Regions from separate parts of the Paenibacillus sp. FSL F4-0097 genome, predicted to be linked through region 1. Evidence: riboswitches for the same ligand, from Rfam matches in the RefSeq annotation. Region 1 holds a riboswitch; each other region holds the start of a gene.
The links. Region 1 has a riboswitch for cyclic di-GMP ahead of MHH86_RS01815 (anti-repressor SinI family protein). Riboswitches for the same ligand answer to the same signal wherever they lie in the genome.
Positions count from the first base shown of each region.

Region 2: it holds a riboswitch for cyclic di-GMP, as region 1 does, so the genes downstream of both, MHH86_RS21020 (thiamine pyrophosphate-binding protein) here and MHH86_RS01815 (anti-repressor SinI family protein) in region 1, are expected to answer to the same signal.
Region 3: it holds a riboswitch for cyclic di-GMP, as region 1 does, so the genes downstream of both, MHH86_RS03160 (transglutaminase-like domain-containing protein) here and MHH86_RS01815 (anti-repressor SinI family protein) in region 1, are expected to answer to the same signal.

Region 1 is NZ_CP151965.1:409,565-414,066, reverse strand. Features, by position in the region: gene MHH86_RS01835 (hypothetical protein) at 1-650, shown strand, start outside; gene MHH86_RS01830 (signal peptidase I) at 652-1,242, shown strand; gene MHH86_RS01825 (TasA family protein) at 1,333-1,941, shown strand; gene MHH86_RS01820 (helix-turn-helix domain-containing protein) at 2,111-2,440, shown strand; gene MHH86_RS01815 (anti-repressor SinI family protein) at 2,548-2,703, opposite strand; cyclic di-GMP riboswitch class I at 2,731-2,815, opposite strand; gene MHH86_RS01810 (2-oxoglutarate dehydrogenase E1 component) at 3,286-4,502, shown strand, end outside.
Region 2 is NZ_CP151965.1:4,670,286-4,674,787, reverse strand. Features, by position in the region: gene MHH86_RS21030 (hypothetical protein) at 1-192, opposite strand, end outside; gene MHH86_RS21025 (carboxymuconolactone decarboxylase family protein) at 400-768, opposite strand; gene MHH86_RS21020 (thiamine pyrophosphate-binding protein) at 779-2,419, opposite strand; cyclic di-GMP riboswitch class I at 2,575-2,671, opposite strand; gene MHH86_RS21015 (HAMP domain-containing methyl-accepting chemotaxis protein) at 2,846-4,096, opposite strand; gene MHH86_RS21010 (YafY family protein) at 4,218-4,502, opposite strand, start outside.
Region 3 is NZ_CP151965.1:714,846-719,347, forward strand. Features, by position in the region: gene MHH86_RS03145 (glycosyltransferase family 2 protein) at 1-299, shown strand, start outside; gene MHH86_RS03150 (GtrA family protein) at 286-693, shown strand; gene MHH86_RS03155 (class D sortase) at 796-1,461, shown strand; cyclic di-GMP riboswitch class I at 1,575-1,657, shown strand; cyclic di-GMP riboswitch class I at 1,732-1,812, shown strand; gene MHH86_RS03160 (transglutaminase-like domain-containing protein) at 1,826-2,635, shown strand; rRNA gene MHH86_RS03165 (16S ribosomal RNA) at 3,003-4,502, shown strand, end outside.

The DNA.
Region 1 (4,502 bases):
ATGGAGTTATTAGTTACCTAACCTCCATACACGATGTCGGTCTTCCATTCGCTTCGGTAGTTACCAGTGATGTTTATGGACAACTTGAATTACGCGAAGGAGAGTTCCCACAGCCACTGCCATTCCTGATTACCTTCACTCAACCAGATGGCGTGATCTCTAGCGACCTCACCTCCACTTATGAAGCTCTAAATACCGAATTGACTAACCTTAAAGAATCGGCAACCTCAGGTATCACTACCCTTCAAGATAAACTCCAAATGATCAGTCAGACTCGCGAGCAAAAACTAGAAGAGCTTGAAAAAGCTCGGCTAGAAGAAGAGCAAGCAAAGAAAGAAGAAGAAGCGAAGAAGGAAGAAGAACGTTTGGCTGAGGAGAAAAAGCAACAAGAAGCCGAGGATAAAGCGAAAGCTGAGGCAACCCCTCCAACGTCAGGTGAAGCTGCTCCGGAAGCCCCAAATAAAGAACAACCTGAAGCCCCAGCCACTGACCCGGTTAAGCCGGAAATTGGTGAAGAGCTCACAATTCCAAAAGATGTTCCTCAGCAAGAGGCTCCACAAGAGACGCCAAAGGCGGAAGACAGTACGACTACCCCGCCGGTAGCAACCCAAGCTCCTTCGGACCCTCAACCTGAGAAAGGTGGAGAATAAGATGCGAATTAAAAAAATTATCAATAATACCTTATCGAGCTTAATGCTTGTGATCTTTATTCTGCTGGTGGCAGCCGTAGTGTTATCCAAGGCCTCCGGTGGTGAACCTGCTTTCTTCGGATATGAGATCAAAACCGTACTCTCAGGATCGATGGAACCAGGAATTCAGACAGGCTCAATTGTCGCATTAAAACCCGGAGGGGATATGAATCGTTTCAAACCAGGCGATGTCATCACCTTTAGGAACGAAGATAATCTGCTCATTACTCACCGGATTGTAGAAGCGACCGTCAATAACGCTACTGGTGAAGCTGTTTATCGCACTAAAGGCGATAACAACGACGCACCCGACATGAACCCTACCAGTTCTGCGAATGTTGTAGCTCAGTATACCGGGGTCACTGTACCCTATGTCGGTTACGCTATGAATTTCGCGGTTTCCAAAGCTGGAAGTGTAGTCCTCATGATCGTGCCTGGCTTGATGCTTCTGCTCTATGCTCTGTATACCTCTTGGAAGGCTGTAGCTGCATTAGAAAAGAAAAATGCTGCCCTACTGCCAGCCTCACCGTCCCCAACAGAAACACAGCCCTAAGTTGATTGTCCACTTCCGCTTACGAACCGGAAGATACAATATATAAATTTTATAAAAAATTCAAACACAAATTTGAGGAGGAATTTTATTATGGGTATCAAGAAAACATTGGGTCTTGGCGTAGCATCTGCAGCACTGGGTTTATCATTAATCGGCGGAGGAACCTTCGCATACTTTAGCGACACTGCGCAAAGCACAGCTACATTCGCAGCGGGTACACTCGATCTGAACTCCGACCCTTCTGTCATCGTTAATATTCCTAACCTGAAACCAGGTGATACTGTAACTAAATCCTTCAAATTGAAAAACGATGGTTCGCTCGATATCGGATCTATCATTCTGAATACATCGACTCAAATCACGGATGCTAAAGGAGATAACTACCTGGATTTAGCCGAGTTCATTAAAGTTAAATTCCTTAGAAATAATGATAAAGGAGTACCTATCGTCTCTCCTGAAAATGTAGTTTATGAGACTACACTTGCTGCTTTAAAAAGTCAGCATCCGGATCTCGTAAAAAATACAGGTTGGGATCAACTCTTTACCGAAGCATCCGGTATTAAAGCCGGTACCAATGACAGCTTCTCCGTCCAATTCGAATTTGTGGAAAATAACCAAGATCAAAATATTTTCCAAGGCGATAGCTTAACACTGACTTGGGATTTCGTAGCTAAACAAGGTGCGAAAAAAGACTACTAAGATCAATAAAGTAATTTAATAAAATACTCGAAGAGCAGCAGATCCTGAATCCGGCCACGGATAAGCAGATTGCTGCTCTTCTCTTTACAATAAACTTTGTCCGATTTATTGATATTTGCTATACTAATAACAAAAATTACGGAGGGGCGTCAGCATAGTGCCACAGAATATGGGCCAACGTATCCAGCAGCTCCGCCTAGACAAGGGTTTCTCCCTATCTGAGCTTGCGGACAGAGCAGATGTGGCTAAGTCGTATCTTAGCAACGTGGAGAGAAACATCCAATCCAATCCATCCATCCAGTTTATCGAAAAGATCGCTGACGCGCTTCAGGTATCCATTCATGCCCTACTCTATGGAGAACCAAATGATGCAGAGGAATCACATTTAGATTCGGAATGGTTCCGATTGGTGCAGGAAGCTATGGACTCAGGCATTAGCAAACGCGAATTCAAAGAATTTCTGGACTATCAGAAATGGAAGCTCGATCAAAAGGATTAATACTTCCTACTAATCTGGTACGATCCTCTCTTCTACTAAATCATATCGAAAAAGGACACAGCGAAGAACCGCTGTGCCCTTTTTCGATATGTAACCCCTCTAATGTATTACTGCACGATCTGCACAGTTTTCTCATGAAAGAACTGGCGGATTTCATCTGCCTTAATGCCAGCCTTCTTAGCTGCTAATAATAAATGTACCCACTCTTGATCCAGATCAATAAACTGCTGTTCTCTGTTGCTACCCTGGTTGGACTTTTCCAAAAAATCTCCCCCTAAGATTTTACGTCCCCAGGCAATCCGGCTGTCATAGTATCTCTACCTTAGACCCGCGACTTTGTGCCCCTGCCTTTCGGCAAGTTTACCTTTTACTGGACCCTTTTCACGAAAGGATCTGCTTAAAAAACTATAAAATTACTATCTGCAATAACATTATACAAAAAGAAAGCGGAAAAGTGTGTCGATTCCTGGTTACTTTCTATTTTAAAAACGAAAAATAAAAGATTTTTTTTCAAAGATCTTGTCCGATTATCACGATACTCGTCCGTTACATAAAATAAATTGTACTAGCAAAATAAATATTTACTGACCTAATAGTTAAAAATAAGGATAATAGAATCATTTTAATAGGCCTTTAGAATGGGTAATGAGAAGAAACACCCTTCTTTTCATTAGAACAAGCTAACCTATACCATTTTGCGAACGTATTGGACGAAAGAATGAATTGATTACAGTGGCTGAAAGTAGCACAATAAGATGAGAAATGAAACCGCAATCATCACAGCTCCAGTAAGCGTTGACACAAAATGTCACGTATGGAGTTCATCCGTTAAGGAGGATGTATTCATGGCAGCCAAAGAGCCCTATAACGAATCCATTTGGAGTAAGTATTACGGACCCAATTTAGGCTACATTCAAGAAAGATATGAACAGTTTGTGAAAGATCCCTCCACCGTAGAAAATAATTATCGCGAGCTTTTTACAAATTCGGGACCCCCTCCCCTAACTCCGGATAGCGAACCGGCTCCTCAGCCGCGCATCTCGGGAGACACCGAATGGCTTAGAAAAGCAGTAAGAGCTTCCAAGCTAATCGCCAATATTCGTATATATGGCCATATGGCCGCTGAAATTGATCCGCTGGTACGCGATCAGAATCCCATGGCAAAATATCTTGAGCCTGAAACCTATGGGCTGACCCGCGAAGACCTGATTGCACTGCCTGCCACGCTTATATGGGAAAATGCGCCGAATGATGTGCATACCGGGTGGGATGCCGTGCAACGTATGCGTCAGGCATACACCAAGACTATCGCCTATGAATTCGGGCATGTGCATGAAGAAAAAGAACTGCAATGGCTAAATAGACAGGCAGAATCCACCAGCTCACCAGCACCCCTGAATAATACAGAACGCAAAGAGCTCCTGAACCGCCTGATTCAGGTAGAGCAATTTGAAACCTTCCTCCACAAGACTTTTGTAGGTCAGAAGCGTTTCAGTCTTGAAGGCAATGATGCTCTTGTGCCGATGTTAGACGAAATCGTACGCGCTGCTGCACATGACGGTGCAGAGCATATTTTGATGGGCATGGCGCATCGCGGTCGCCTCAACGTCCTTGCACATATTTTGGGCAAACCTTATGATATCATATTTTCAGAGTTTCATCATTCTCCGAACAAGGAGCTTTTCCCTTCCGAAGGCTCCACAGGCATTAACTATGGCTGGACAGGTGATGTGAAATACCATCTCGGTGCAGACCGTGCTGTCCGTGAAGGAGAAACCGTACGCACAAGAATAACACTAGCGAATAACCCAAGTCACTTGGAATTCGTCAATCCTGTCGTGGAAGGTTTCACTCGTGCCGCACAAGAAGACCGGAGCACTGCAGGACTGCCGAAGATTGATACCAGTAAAGCTATGGCGGTGCTGATGCATGGTGATGCTGCTTTTCCAGGTGAAGGAATTGTTGCAGAAACGCTTAATATCGGCAAACTTCAAGGTTATCAAAATGGTGGGACGATCCATATCATTGTTAATAACCGAATTGGTTTTACGACTGAAAGTGA
Region 2 (4,502 bases), 2.7 Mb from region 1:
TACCACATCTGGTGCAGTTACATTTAGCTTTCTGCAGTCGATTTTTAGTTCATAGTCAGCTGGAGTAATTGGATTGATAGTTTGTTGATAAGCTTGAATAGATTTTAGACCATCTTCTTCAGAAAATGTTCCATCCAACTCAATGTTAATAACCTTATTTGCAGTGTCTGTCTTCAAAACGAAACTTCCCATGCCTAAATCTCTCCCATAGATTGAATTTGTCCAAAACAGTTCGACTGCAATATCCAGCCCTTTATATATCCACTTAGCTGTTTTATAAAAGTCAAAATTCGACACTATACAGCAAGTATTGGGATATTCCGACTCTATTATAGGCATATTTTTCAAGTGCATGCAATAATAAAGTCGAATTTTGTATATTGTTGTCGAACTGTTGGGTTATTGGATTTCTTCTATGGTTGCAAGCAGGATATTAAAAGCTGTGATGATTCTAGGTGCCCCTATAACGGGTACTAAGTGTAATAGAATGCCTTTAAGCTGTTCTACGGTGACTCCAACACGAAGGGCCATAACATAATGAACACCCAGCTGTTCGAATTGACCCATTGAAATTAAAGATGAAATGACTGCGATTTCCTTCCAGTCAGGGGCTATAGTATTACGTTGAAAAATATCGCCATAGGCATTCCCCATAATAAATTCAGCCAAGTCAGGGAAGTGGTCTTTAATTGGAGCTAGTGCTTTTGCGCCATAGTCTCCTGATAGATTCGTGAAGTGGTTGAGACCACTGTTGATATTTTCCTTCATGGTTAGCCTCCTAGTTTAGGTTCAAAGTACGGTGTGCAGTCGGAGGGACTTCATCACGGTCTGTTAGTAGTTCAATAACGGCAACATGGTTTAGAGCTACCGCATCTTTAATTGCAGCTGTGAATTCATCCGCAGTCTCACATTTGTAGCCTTTAGCACCTAGAGATTCAGCGAATTTCACGGCGTCCATTGGCACTTCATATAGAGTTCCATCGATACGACCTGTGGTTTTCTCCATACCCTTAAGAGCCATATCTAGTTGCTTATTATTGACCACGATAAAGATGACAGGGATATCTTTGCAGACAGCGGTGTTAATCTCAGCGCCGAGCATCATGAAACAACCATCACCTGTAATGCAGAGGACAGTTTCTTCAGGAGCTGCAACTTTTGCACCAATAGCCATGCCGATCGAATTACCCATGCAAGCAAAATAAGCATCAAAAACAAAGCTGCCCGGTTTCTTAACCTTGTACCATTTTGCAGCGTGGAATCCATGGCTTCCATCATCAACGAAAATTGAATTATTATAAGGGATCAAATCACTTAAAGTGCTCATTACTGAAGCCAGTGAAAGATTCTTGAGGGTTGGAAGCTCTTCTGAATAATCAGCATCGGCCAAAGCCTCACGTTTGGTGATTGTGCTGGGGTCAATATGATTTAGGCAGTGCACCAAATTATCGCGCAGGTCCCCAGTGACCGGTATCGTTTTGGACAATAGGATTTTTCCGACAAAGGTTGGATCAATATCAAATTGAATTAAAGTTGCTGGATGATTCTCCCGTTTAAGATTACAGATGGTCATATCACTTAAACGTGATCCAAGCACTATAAACAGATCGCTTTTATTCAATAAATCATCCCCGTGGGTCGAACCGCCAACGCCAATAGGACCATGATAGAGCAGGTGATCCCAGACTATAGCCCCTTTTCCACCAGGAGATGTTACTACAGGAATATTAAAAGTTTCTGCGAGTTGAACAAGCTCTTTATGTGCTCCGGAGCGGTTAATTCCTTTACCCGCAATAATCAAAGGATTCTTAGCAGCTTGAATAGCATCGATGACTCTATCGATATTTGCTTGACTAATTAGAGACTCTCTTTCAGGGATTACAATATTGCATTCTTCCAATACTTCAGTTTGTACATCAAAAGGAATACAAAGATGAACAGGACCCCGTTTGGCCAGGGCCACAGAAATCGCATGATTAAAAATAGTACCAAAGTGATCCCCACGTTCAACCAATTTACTGAACAAGGTGGCAGGTCTGAACATATCAGCTAAATCAGCCAGAAAAGAGGTGGAGTCCTGACATTGAGGAATTCCAAGCTCTGTAATGGATTGGTGGCCAGTAATAAACAGGACAGGTAGGTTGTTAGCTTTCGCATGAGCTGCTGCTGTGAGCAGGTTAGTTCCACCAGGACCAGAAGTACCAAATGCTACGCCTAGGTTACCCGTTTTCAGCGCATACCCTGCTGCTTCGAATCCGGAGCTTGCTTCATGTCTGCCGGGAATAAATTCAATACCGTAATCGACCATCTTTAGAACTATTGGACAAATCGATTTGCCAATGATCCCAAAAGAATGGGTGACTCCTAGGTTACGTAGTGCTTCCGCCATGTAATCTGCGACTGTCTTCAAAAGAAACACCTCACAAGTTTTTTGATATATATTAGTTATTAATCTACCGAATAGATACGATAGATCAATATACTCAAAAAGTAAAAACCTGTGCTCTATAGTAAGCACAGGTTGGTGGCATAAGGCGCCGCTAAGACTGAACAATAGTTCAGCCGTCCTGGTTCCTCTGCAACCTGGCAATCATGGCCTCAAACGAAAAAATGAGGCTGTAGATCCATGGTTTTGCGTCATCCTCTTTCGAGGATTTTGCCAATATTAATTTATAGTTGATAAGAATAATTTTCCTTTACAATATATTCCTCATTAATTTTTGTCAACATAATCCGCTAAAAAAACTCGAAATTTGACGAAAGTCTTGTCCAAGAGATGAAGTTTTGCCTCGCGAAAAAAACTGCCACCTAAGACTCAGCTTAGGTGGCAGTTGATAGTTTTGAACTAGAATTTAAAGATATGAATGGTTTTTTGCAGATTAAATACGGCCTGGGTCATTTTTTCCGTTTCTTCTGCAACAGACTGCAGGGCATTAATCTGTTCATTCATAGCCGCCGATACCTCTTCAGTGCCTGCAGCGGTTTCTTCGGTGATTGCTGAGATATTCTCAATTGCACTGGAAATTTTCAAGGCACTTTCTAGCATAAGATCACTCTCCGCAGAGAATGAAGAGATTTGCTCGGTAATGTACTGCACGCTTTGTACAATTTGTGCGAAAATATGGGCAGATTGAGTGATCATTTCATTCTGAACCTGCACAACCTCTTCATTGATGGCGATATTATCGATGGCTTGTTTAATATCTGACTCAATGCTGCGGACCAAACCGAATACTTCTTTTGTGGAAGCCGTAGATTCCTCAGCAAGCTTGCGAACCTCTTGAGCGACAACGGCAAAACCCCGACCATGCTCTCCGGCACGAGCAGCTTCGATGGAGGCATTGAGTGACAGCAGGTTGGTCTGCTCAGCGATCTCTGTGATGGTCTTGGTGATCATCGTAATCCCGCGGGCATTTTGTGAGAGAGCTTCAATAGTATCAGCCACTTTTTGTGTAGCCTCTATGTTTTTACGCATGCCTTCAGCCTGTGTATCTACGGATTGGCGCCCTTGCTCAACAAGTTCTAAGGTATGTATTGAACGTCTGTTCATTTCTTTGGTGGAGTTCGTATAATTGGATACTTTGGTCTCAATGTCTTTAATGGATTCTGTCATATCAGCGATATCCGTAGATATTTCATTTGCACCAAGAGCGAGCTCGGTAGAAGAAGAGGCTACTTGTGCCATAACAATTTTCAGGTTCTGGTTCTTATCTTCGATTCCGCGGCTTGCATCCATTACTTGACGGGTGATCTGCGATGCATCGGTCAGAATCTTCTTGAGCTTATCAATCATTGTGTTAAAGGAGCGGCTTACGTCACCCATTGAACCATTTTCGTCCGCTCTGCTAGTGAAATCCCCCTTCGAAATACTGTGAGATACATTAGCAATATCATCAAAAGATGATGTAAGCGTTCTCTCCACGAAGCGAGCAACAGGTAAAGTCAGACCTGCAAGAACAACTACTAGTATAATTCCTACGAGAAATTGACCTAGAATCATTAACGTAACTAAGACAGGAATAGCAAACAGTGCGGCAACGAGGTAACATCCGGCAACAATTCTTTGTTTTAACGGAAGTTTGTGCATCCAGCTCATTGGTAAAATGTCCCCCTTATTAAATTTTATGTAATGGTGTTATTATAGGGGATTTATAGGTCATTGGTCTATAGAGAAGTGTCATAAATCTTCTTTAAGTAGTAGATATTTAGAATTCATGTCAAAATTCCTCATATATTGTGGAAATTGTTTTAATAGCAGACTTTACCATCCCTACTAGTTCGGTAGGAGCTAAAACAATAACTGAAGGAGAAAAAGAGAGTACGATACGACAGGCAGATTCTATAGTATTAAACTCGGCCTCTACGTTCATCCACCCAGTATTAGCAGAGGGTTCTACTAAAGTTATAGTTACATATCTTTCACGTTGTAATTCTTTAAGAATAGACTCATTCACCTTTAATTTCACTACATATTTTGGCAGAGCTGCTTTAAAAGCTAAAGT
Region 3 (4,502 bases), 310 kb from region 1:
TTAAGATTGCTACGTATATTGGATTCTTCCTTTCATTCTCTAGCTTTCTCTATTTATTTTTCGTCTTGTTTCAAAAGATATTTTTCACCTCCTGGACGGTTCCGGGCTGGGCTTCCATTGTAGGCGTCAATCTGCTCTTTAACGGTATCGTTCTGATGCTGTTAGGTGTGATTGGGGAGTATATCGGACGGATTTATGACGAGTCTAAAGATAGACCGCTATACATTGTTAGTGAGACTAAAGGCTACCAGAACGAAGAACAACTGGACCGCCGGAAGGACCACAATGATGTCAGATAAGAACTTGCGTGCTGCATTCATACAGTTCCTTAAATTTAATGCCGTAGGTTTGCTCAATACGCTTATTGATTTTGTGATTTTCACATTGTTGAATTCACTAGGGATGGTATACGCATTGGCGCAGGTGATCTCCTATAGTGCAGGTACGGCGAATAGCTTTATTTTGAATAAAAAAGTAACCTTTCGTGATCGCAACCGGGGGAATAAAGAAGGCTTCGACCGCGTGCAGCTGGTCAAGTTTATCGTGCTGAATCTGGTAGTGCTCGGAATATCACTGCTGCTAATGCATCTGTTGACAGACAGACTAGGTATTCAAGTCTTGATCTCAAAGGTGCTGGTTACATTTATCACGGTGATCATCAATTTCTTTGGAAGTCGTAAATGGGTATTTTAAACATTAATTTCAGGCAGAAGGAGTTGCTATGCTTAAAGGCAAGTAGCTGTTTCTGCTTGATTTGTATATAACCATAGAAACAATATACGGAGGTGAATAACATTGCGTAAATTCTCCTATCTACTCATACTGGCTGGGATACTTATCATGTTATATCCGACAGCTAACGAATGGTACAACGACAGGCAGCAGGAGAAGTTATTAGAAACGGCTGAACTAAGCACTGCCGATAGTACTCCCCAGCCAGATTTGAAGAGCAGGTATGCTGAAGTTACTCAGCTGTTAGCAGAGGAATCGGTTCTGGATGCTCAGGCACAGCCCCAACCCCAAGAGACAGAAAAGCCTGAACCGGAGATTGAGGTCGGTGGCAAAGTAATCGCACTAATTGAAATCGGTAAGATTGATTTGAAGCTGCCTGTATTAGAAGGGGCTACAAAAGCTAATATGAAACATGCTGCAGCCCATATGAAAGAAACGGCACCCCTTGGAGAGATCGGAAATGCTGCAATCGCGGCGCATCGGGCTAGAACTACGGGTCGTTTGTTTAACAGATTGAATGAGGTTGTTGTGGGGGATGTTATCACGGTAAAGACTAGTGATCAGGTGTTTAACTATGAGGTATACGATATTTCTGTTGTAGATCCGAGTGATGTCTCCGTTCTTGACGGGAATGACAAGGATAAGATTCTTACTCTGATTACATGTGATCCGCTAGTGAATCCAACGCATCGGCTGATTGTTCATGCCAAATTAACAAAAGGAGAATAGTGAATGACAAGAAAACACAAATACCGGGAGATATTTATAAAATAATGGGTAATCTAGTAAATTAGGTCTTGTTCACAACTATAAATATGATAGTATTATACTATGAAAGCTAAACACGATAACGGCAAACCTTCCGAAAGGTAGGGACGCAAAGCTAAAGGGCCTTTTCCCGAAAGGATGGCAGCCAGCTACCGAATGAAGAGGCTTTTTTTGTTTGTTTCAAATGGATTCTATCAATTATATCTAGTAAAGCTAGAACAGATAGAGCTTATACGATAACGGCAAACCTATCGAAAGGTAGGGACGCAAAGCTAAAGGGCCTTCCCGAAAGGATGGCAGCCAGCTACCGAAAGGAGTTTTATCCGTGAAAAAGGTTTATTTTATGCTGGTGGCGTTATTCGTCCTAATGACTTCAGTTCCGATAAGTACAGCTCAAGCTGCAAGTGCAGATGCCAGCTGGCTGATTACATCCAAAGTGGCTCAAGGTGTTATTGGTATTAACTATGATATTCCGAAAGATAAAAGAATCAAACTCATGATCACCAAAGATAACAGCAGCTATACATATAACTTGTATGCTTCTGGACAAGCTGAGGACTTCCCTTTGCAACAAGGAAATGGGACTTATAAGGTTTCTGTTCTGGAGAATACAACCGGCAATAAATATAAAGCGTTATATTCCGAAGTAGTAGACGTAACCATGAGTGACTCGAATTCCGTATATTTGGGCTCCGTACAGAATGTGAAATGGAGTTCTTCTGATAAAGCGATTGTCAAAGCTAAACAATTAGTACAAGGCAAAACAACAGACGAAGAGAAAGTTAAAGCGATCTATAACTATGTAGTTGCGAATGTACAATATGATTACTCTCTTGCTAATAGTGTAACTACTGATTATATTCCAAGCATCGATAAGACATTGACTACTAAAAAAGGGATTTGCTATGATTACGCTTCTCTTTTTGCCGCAATGCTGCGGAGTGTAGATGTTCCTGCTAAGTTGGTAATGGGGAATACAAGCTACGTTACGCAATATCATGCCTGGAACGAAGTGTTGCTTAATGGGAAGTGGGTTACCATTGATACTACAGTGGATGCAGGACTTGCAAAGAGTGATAAGAAAACCGATTTAATTAAAGCCTCAAGCAAATATACTGCGGCAAAATACTATTAAATTCGTTGCTATAAACATAACTCTATTAAATAAACAACTAGCTTAATTATTAAGCTAGTTGTTTATTTTTATATTAGGGGTTGCTTTTCTATTAATAGTTGGGGTATTATAGGTAAGCGTTGTTAGACAGCGTACAGGCGATACAAACGAGGCTGATAAAAAGCTTCGAAAAATAAAGCTTGCATTTCTGAAAACAACATGATATATTATAAGAGTTGCTGCTGAGACATTAAACGGCGTCAACGAGAACTTGATCTTTGAAAACTGAACAACGAGTGAGTAGGAAATCACGTAAGTGATATCCAAAATTAGAGAATTAATTTTCTCGTCAGATGTTTCAAAATGAGCATATCGCTCTTTTCAATACTAATTGGAGAGTTTGATCCTGGCTCAGGACGAACGCTGGCGGCGTGCCTAATACATGCAAGTCGAGCGGAGTTATTTTGAAAGCTTGCTTTCAAAATAACTTAGCGGCGGACGGGTGAGTAACACGTAGGCAACCTGCCCTTCAGACTGGGATAACTACCGGAAACGGTAGCTAATACCGGATAATTTCTTTTTTCTCCTGAGAGAAGAATGAAAGACGGAGCAATCTGTCACTGAGGGATGGGCCTGCGGCGCATTAGCTAGTTGGTGGGGTAACGGCCCACCAAGGCGACGATGCGTAGCCGACCTGAGAGGGTGAACGGCCACACTGGGACTGAGACACGGCCCAGACTCCTACGGGAGGCAGCAGTAGGGAATCTTCCGCAATGGGCGAAAGCCTGACGGAGCAACGCCGCGTGAGTGATGAAGGTTTTCGGATCGTAAAGCTCTGTTGCCAGGGAAGAACGTCCGGTAGAGTAACTGCTACCGGAGTGACGGTACCTGAGAAGAAAGCCCCGGCTAACTACGTGCCAGCAGCCGCGGTAATACGTAGGGGGCAAGCGTTGTCCGGAATTATTGGGCGTAAAGCGCGCGCAGGCGGCTATTTAAGTCTGGTGTTTAAACCTTGGGCTCAACCTGAGGTCGCACTGGAAACTGGGTGGCTTGAGTACAGAAGAGGAAAGTGGAATTCCACGTGTAGCGGTGAAATGCGTAGATATGTGGAGGAACACCAGTGGCGAAGGCGACTTTCTGGGCTGTAACTGACGCTGAGGCGCGAAAGCGTGGGGAGCAAACAGGATTAGATACCCTGGTAGTCCACGCCGTAAACGATGAGTGCTAGGTGTTAGGGGTTTCGATACCCTTGGTGCCGGTTAACACAGTAAGCACTCCGCCTGGGGAGTACGGTCGCAAGACTGAAACTCAAAGGAATTGACGGGGACCCGCACAAGCAGTGGAGTATGTGGTTTAATTCGAAGCAACGCGAAGAACCTTACCAGGTCTTGACATCCCTCTGAATCTGCTAGAGATAGCAGCGGCCTTCGGGACAGAGGAGACAGGTGGTGCATGGTTGTCGTCAGCTCGTGTCGTGAGATGTTGGGTTAAGTCCCGCAACGAGCGCAACCCTTAACTTTAGTTGCCAGCAGGTTAAGCTGGGCACTCTAGAGTGACTGCCGGTGACAAACCGGAGGAAGGTGGGGATGACGTCAAATCATCATGCCCCTTATGACCTGGGCTACACACGTACTACAATGGCCGGTACAACGGGAAGCGAAGCCGCGAGGTGGAGCCAATCCCATCAAAGCCGGTCTCAGTTCGGATTGCAGGCTGCAACTCGCCTGCATGAAGTCGGAATTGCTAGTAATCGCGGATCAGCATGCCGCGGTGAATACGTTCCCGGGTCTTGTACACACCGCCCGTCACACCACGAGAGTTTACAACACCCGAAGTCGGTGGGGTAACCCGCAAGGGAGCCAGCCGCCGAAGGTGGGGTAGATGATTG